Regions from separate parts of the Allobosea sp. RAF48 genome, predicted to be linked through region 1. Evidence: predicted binding sites of a transcription regulator. Region 1 holds the regulator's gene; each other region holds the start of a gene.
The links. The regulator HrcA, encoded in region 1, represses chaperone genes, less so after heat shock. The targets are predictions, from matches to a motif close to GTTAGCACTCNCNNNNNGNGAGTGCTAAC.
Positions count from the first base shown of each region.

Region 2: a site for HrcA is predicted at 1,272-1,300, ahead of groES (co-chaperone GroES). Genes of this name have one in related genera too.
Region 3: a site for HrcA is predicted at 836-864, ahead of groES (co-chaperone GroES). Genes of this name have one in related genera too.

Region 1 is NZ_JBFRDZ010000007.1:75,430-77,692, reverse strand. It holds gene AB4Z10_RS14920 (DUF3297 family protein) at 1-238, opposite strand, end outside; gene hrcA (heat-inducible transcriptional repressor HrcA) at 453-1,538, opposite strand; gene rph (ribonuclease PH) at 1,681-2,263, shown strand, end outside.
Region 2 is NZ_JBFRDZ010000003.1:515,332-517,594, reverse strand. It holds gene AB4Z10_RS08735 (flavin reductase family protein) at 1-192, opposite strand, end outside; gene AB4Z10_RS08730 (RrF2 family transcriptional regulator) at 283-732, opposite strand; gene groES (co-chaperone GroES) at 1,330-1,617, shown strand; gene groL (chaperonin GroEL) at 1,649-2,263, shown strand, end outside.
Region 3 is NZ_JBFRDZ010000001.1:434,399-436,661, reverse strand. It holds gene groL (chaperonin GroEL) at 1-436, opposite strand, end outside; gene groES (co-chaperone GroES) at 485-772, opposite strand; gene AB4Z10_RS02125 (MarR family winged helix-turn-helix transcriptional regulator) at 1,001-1,468, shown strand; gene AB4Z10_RS02120 (PaaI family thioesterase) at 1,548-2,030, shown strand; gene AB4Z10_RS02115 (DMT family transporter) at 2,017-2,263, opposite strand, start outside.

The DNA.
Region 1 (2,263 bases):
CCTCGCCGCGGATATAGGGCTCGACAGGGCCCTTCAGCGTGATCGTCATCGGGCGGCCGAAGCGATCCTTGGCGTTGCCGGCCGCGACCTTCACCCAGCCTTCGGAGACGCAATATTCCTCGACATTGGTCTTCTCGACGCCCTTGAAACGGATGCCGATGTCGCGCGCCAGCACCTCGGCGTCGTAAAACGGGCTGTCCGGGTTGACGGAGAGGCGGTCGGGAAGCTGGTCTGACATGGGCTTTGGCTCTTGTGGATTCGGGGGCGCTTTCGCGCGGAGATAGCCTCATCCGCGACGGAAGCCAAATTCTTCAAGATGGAAACGCGTCGTCATCCCGGGCGAGCGGCGAAACCGCGCCGATCCGGAAGCCCTGGCGGCGTTCCGGTTTTCTTCGATGGCTTGCGGGCCACGCCCGGAACAACGGCGTACTTCCTCAGACAGATGCTGCGCGTCAGCGTTCGCCGTCGAGCAGGCTGCCGACCACCTTGGCGGTGTAGTCGACCATCGGGACGATGCGGGCATAGTTCAGACGCGTCGGGCCGATGATGCCGACGACGCCGACGATGCGCTGCTCGGCATCGCGGAAGGGGGCCGCCACCATCGAGGAGCCCGACATCGAGAACAGCTTGTTCTCCGAGCCGATGAAGATGCGCACGCCGTCGCCATCCTCCGCTCGCGACAGAAGATCGATCACGTCGGTCTGGGTCTCGAGATCGCCGAAGAGCAGGCGGATGCGCTCGAGGTCCTCCTGCGCCTTCAGGTCCTCGAGCAGGTTCGCCTGGCCGCGGACGATCAGGTGCCGGTCGCTGCTCGGGCCCGACGAAGTGGCGATGCCGTTCTCGACCAGCCGGGCGGTCAGCGCATCGAGCTCGCGCTCCATCTGCGTGCGCTGGGTCGCGATCTCGCCGCGCAATTCGGCGAGCGTCTTGCCGATGATACGCGCGTTGAGGAAGTTCGCGGCCTCGCTCAGCGCCGAAGCCGGCAGGCCGGGCGGCAGCGCCAGCAGGCGGTTCTCGACCGTGCCGTCCTCCGCGACGAGCACGACCAGCGCACGGGCGGGATCGAGCCGGACGAACTCGATGTGCTTGAGCCTTGGATCAGCCTTGGTGGTGACGACGACACCAGCGCCGCGCGACAGGCCGGAGAGCAGCGCCGAGGCCTCGGTCAGCGTCTGGTCGAGGCTGCGGTTGGTTGCGGCAGCCCTGATCTGTGCCTCGATGCGCTTGCGCTCGTCGGAGGTGAGGTTGCCGACCTCCATCATCGCATCGACGAAGAAGCGCAGGCCTCGTTCCGTAGGAAGGCGCCCCGCAGAGGTGTGCGGCGCGTAGATCAGCCCGGCCAGCTCCAGATCGGTCATGACGTTGCGCACCGTCGCCGGCGAGAGCGACATCGGCAGCAGGCGCGCGATGTTGCGCGAGCCGACAGGCTCGCCGGTCGTCAGAAAGCCGTCGACGATCTGGCGGAATATCTCGCGCGAGCGCTGATCGGTCTCGACCAGGCTGCTTATCGTCTCGGGGCGGGGCGTGTGGGCGCTCATGAACCTTTACGGGCGAACCGTTCCTCTGTCCTATTGTCGTCACGCGATGCGCATGGATCAAGGGGTAGAAAGCCCCCCTGCCTTGCCGTACCGGGCGGGAGAGCCTAAAAGCCGCCACTTCTCCGCAAGACAGGATCATTTCATGCGACCCTCCAAACGCGCCGCCGACGAGATGCGCAAGGTCACGCTCGAACGCGGCGTGGTGCGCTATGCCGAGGGCTCCTGCATGGTGACGTTCGGCGAGACCAAGGTGCTCTGCGCCGCCACCGTCGAGGAAAAGGGCCCGCCGTGGCTGCGCGGCACCGGCAAGGGCTGGGTCACCGCCGAGTATTCGATGCTGCCGCGCGCAACGCATGAGCGCACGCGCCGCGAGGTTACCTCCGGCAAACCCTCTGGCCGCACGCAGGAGATCCAGCGACTGGTCGGGCGCTCGCTTCGCGCCGTCGTCGACCTGACCGCGATCGGCGAGCGCCAGATCGTCGTCGACTGCGACGTGCTGCAGGCCGATGGCGGCACCCGGACGGCGTCGATCACCGGCGCCTGGGTGGCGCTGCACGACGCGTTGAAATGGATGGAAGGCCGCGGGCTCCTCAAGGGCACCAACCCGCTGAAGGACCATGTCGCCGCCGTCTCCTGCGGCATCGTCGCCGGCCAGCCGGTGATCGACCTCGACTATGTCGAGGATTCCGGCGCGCAGACCGACGCGAATTTCGTCATCACCGGCA
Region 2 (2,263 bases), on a different contig from region 1:
CTTGTTCACGCAGACGATGACGGTCGGCGGCTCCGCGGACAGCGCGGTGAGGGAGGTTGCTGTCAGGCCCGCGCGCGTGCCGTGATGGGAGGCGGTCACGATACTCACCGCACCGGCCACGTTACGCATCACCGTCTTGAAGGCATCGGCCTCGATGTCATTGGCCGCGAGTGGAGCCACCTGGCGGTTCATGCGATCACCCATACGAACGCTGCGGCGGGTCGGCCGCAAAACCGTACTAGGGCAGGTTTCTAAATTTGTCTATCGACTGAGTAGACAATATCAGGCTGCGCTCGCGTCGCCCGGCTGCTCGCCGCGAGAACGGCGGACGAGGTCTGCGATGGTCGTGTTGTCGACGACGCTCGCCATCGCGTCCCGAACCTGGCTCATCACGGAGCGCACCGGGCAGACGTCGATGTCGCCGCAATCGCTGCAGGCTCTGAAGGAGGAGCGGCTGGCGCAGGAAAGCGGCGCGATTGGCCCTTCTAGAGCGCGAACCACGGCGCCGACCATGATTGCTCGTGCCGGCTTGGCCAGAGCATAGCCGCCGCCCGGACCCTTCTTGCTGCGCAGCATGCCGGCATTGCGCAGGTCGAGCAGGATCGCGTCGAGGAACTTCTTCGGGATGTTGTTCTTCTGCGCGATATCGGCGACCTGAGTCGTCTCACCGGCTTCCAGCTTGGCAAGATGCACCATGGCCTTGAGGCCGTATTTGCCCTTGTTGGTCAGCATAGGCATGCCCCGCCCAGAGAGAAGTATATTCTATCTATCAACATTGCGGCTACGCGCAAGATCGCGTTCTTCGAGCGGAAAACGAAGAAGATTTATTCTGTCGCTTTCTCATGGGCTGGGCCCGCCGCGATCATGTGCGACGGTCAGCCTTCGCTTGCGCCAGTGGGTGAACAACTCCGTTTCGGCGTGCATGGCGTGCGTTCTGGGCTGAAAGTAGGGTCGTGCCCGCACGACATGTCGACCGGTTGCCGGAGCATCGCCGGAATTCCGTCAGCCGAGACCGAAACGTTGCAACGACATCCATGAGCCCTTCAACGTTTCGGAAACTCCACGGGCCTGACCGGCACAGCGAAGGAGTACCCCGGGCTTGTGTCGCCACGCTTCACCGGCGTGGTTTGCTGCCGGTGTCGCGCAAGAATTTCCCTCTGCGGATACTGCGACGTTTCAAGCCTTTCGAGTTGGATTGCGGCAAGATAAAAATCTACTGAATTAATGGTCTAATATTGACCTCGATCAGAGATCGGCCGCAACAATGAGCTGTTGGCACTCTCGAAAGGCGAGTGCCAAGAGGCTTCACGCTTGCCCATGGAGATCGCAATGGCATTTCGGCCGCTTCACGACCGTGTCGTGATCCACCGCCTAGACGGCGAGGAGAAGACGAAGGGCGGTATCATCATTCCCGATACCGCGAAGGAAAAGCCTCGGGAGGGCGAGGTCGTCGCCGTCGGTCCCGGCGCCCGCGATGAGAGCGGCAAGCTCGTGCCGCTCGACGTCAAGAAGGGCGATCGTGTCCTGTTCGGCAAGTGGTCTGGCACCGAAGTCAAGATCGACGGCCGGGACCTCCTGATCGCCAAGGAATCCGACATCCTGGGCGTCATCGGCTGACGCTGCGCAATTCAGTTCCAAGGAGAGCAGCATGGCTGCCAAAGATGTGAAGTTTTCCGCCGATGCGCGCGAGCGCCTCCTGCGCGGTGTCGATATCCTCGCCAATGCTGTCAAGGTCACGCTGGGTCCGAAGGGCCGCAACGTCGTGATCGAGAAGTCTTTCGGCGCGCCCCGCATTACCAAGGATGGTGTGAGCGTCGCCAAGGAGATCGAGCTCGCCGACAGGTTCGAGAATCTCGGCGCGCAGCTGCTGCGCGAAGTCGCTTCGAAGACGAACGATCTGGCCGGCGACGGCACCACCACCGCGACCGTGCTTGCCCAATCGATCGTCCGCGAGGGTTCGAAGGCCGTGGCCGCCGGCTTCAACCCGCAGGATCTGAAGCGCGGCATCGACCTTGCCGTGATCGAAGCGGTCAAGGATCTGGAGAAGCGCGCCACCAAGGTCGGCAAAGCCGATGATATCGCGCAGGTCGGCACGATCTCGGCCAATGGCGACGCCTCGATTGGCGCAATCATTTCCGAAGCTGTGCAGCGTGTCGGCAAGGAGGGCGTGATCACGGTCGAGGAGGCGAAGAGCCTCGAGACGGAGCTCGATGTCGTCGAGGGGTTGCAGTTCGACCGGGGCTATCTCTCGCCCTATTTCGTG
Region 3 (2,263 bases), on a different contig from region 1:
GCGCGACTTCCGCGTTCGAGGTGACCTTCTTCGAGTTCTTCTTGAGGTCGGCGACGATGGCCTCGACGGCCAGGTCGATGCCGCGCTTCAGGTCCATCGGGTTCATGCCGGCCGCAACCGACTTGGCGCCCTCGCGGACGATCGCCTGGGCCAGGACCGTGGCGGTCGTGGTGCCGTCGCCGGCATGGTCGTTCTGACGGGACGCGACTTCGCGAACCATCTGGGCGCCCATGTTCTCGAACTTGTCGGCGAGCTCGATCTCCTTGGCGACGGTGACGCCGTCCTTGGTGATGCGCGGAGCGCCGAACGACTTCTCGATCACGACGTTGCGGCCCTTCGGACCGAGCGTGACCTTCACGGCGTTGGCGAGGATGTCCACGCCGCGCAGCATCTTGTCGCGGGCGTCGGAGGAGAACTTGACGTCTTTGGCAGCCATGAGAGCTACTCCTTGAAATGGAAACGGAAGAGAGCGGTCAGGCGGCTATCAGCCGACGACGCCCATGATGTCGGATTCCTTCATGATCAGGAGATCCTGGCCATCGATCTTGACTTCGGTGCCCGACCACTTGCCGAACAGGACGCGGTCGCCCTTCTTGACATCGAGGGCAACGAGCTTGCCGGCTTCGTCACGCGCGCCGGGACCGACGGCGATGACCTCGCCCTCCTGGGGCTTTTCCTTGGCGGTCTCGGGAATGATGATGCCACCCTTGGTCTTCTCTTCGCCATCCAGGCGGCGGACCACGACGCGGTCATGCAAAGGACGGAACTTCATGGTTCTGTCTTCCTCTCGGTCTTATTCGGTTCGGGCGCCGCTGAATGGCTCCCGGGGGAGGCTGTTAGCAGTCAACGAAGGAGAGTGCTAACAGATGGCCGGGAGATAGGCTCGGGGTCCCGGAGAGTCAAGGAAGCCTGCGACAACAAAGTGAACGCCGCCGGGTGCGGCATCGCAGCCCTTAGCCTTTCGGCTGCCGCACGCGCTAGAACACGCTAAGATGGCTGAATGACGACACTCGCGCCCCCGCCCGCGCCCGATCCGCGCCTCGACGACATCGCGCGTTCCTGCGTGGCGCTACACGTCCGGATGACGGCCCGGGCCGTCACCCGTGCCTATGACGAGGCGATGCGGCCGAGCGGCCTCAAGATCACCCAGTTTGTCCTGCTTTCGGCGCTGAGCACCGGGCAATGGAAGTCGATCACCGAGCTGGCCGAGCGTTTCGCGCTGGAGCGAACTTCGCTGACCCGCAATCTCCAGCTTCTCGCTGCTGAGGGCATGGTCGAGCCGGTCGAGTGCCGGGGCCGAGCCGCGGTCTATGCGGTGACGCAGAAGGGCAGGGCTGCGATCGAGGCCGCCATTCCGTACTGGCGGGCGGCGCAGGACAGGATCGAAGGCGGCTTCGGCGAGGAGCGCTGGCGCGAGACCCGCGACGGGCTGAGGGCGCTGCGCCGCGCGGCGCGGGACGTTCTGTGAACGCGGTGTCCAATCAACTCCGGTTGACGAGCCAGCCGTCCTCTCTCTAACGTGCAGATACACGATTTGAGAGGGCGCCATGGATCGGACGTTTGGAGTGGTGTCCCGCGAGGTGCTGGTCGCGGGCGACGGCTTGAGCTTCCTGCGGGGCATCATCGACGGCGCTCACCCGGCTCCGCCTTTCGCCGGGACCATGGATTTCGATCTGGTGGAGGCGGATGAAGGGCGCGTCGTCTTCGTCGGGCGCCCGTCACCCCGCTTCTTCAATCCGCTCGGCACGATTCATGGCGGCTGGACCGCCACGATCCTCGACTCCGCCATGGCCTGCGCCGCCCATTCAACGCTCAAGCCGGGCGAGGGCTACACCACGCTCGAGATGAAGCTGAACTATGTCCGGCCGGTCATGCCGGACTCGGGCACGGTGCGCTGCGAAGGCAAGCTGATCCATCGCGGCGGCTCCGTCATCACGACGGAAGGCAATCTGCGCGACGAACGTGGCAAGCTGCTCGCGCACGGCACCGAAACCTGCCTGGTGTTTCCCGCCAAGCCTAGCGCCGGCTGACCGCCCCGGCGCCGGCCACGATCAGCAGCGCACCGAGATAGGTCGTATAGAGCGGCATCTCACCGAAGAGGAAGAAGCCGAGCAGGCTGGCCCAGATCAGAGCGGTGTACTCGATTGCCGCCAGCCGGGACGCGGCCGCCATGGCATAGGCCGAGGTGAGCGTGAGATGACCCGCGACGCCAAGCGCTCCCGCGAAGAGATAGATCGCCAGATCCGCCAGCGTCATCGGCACG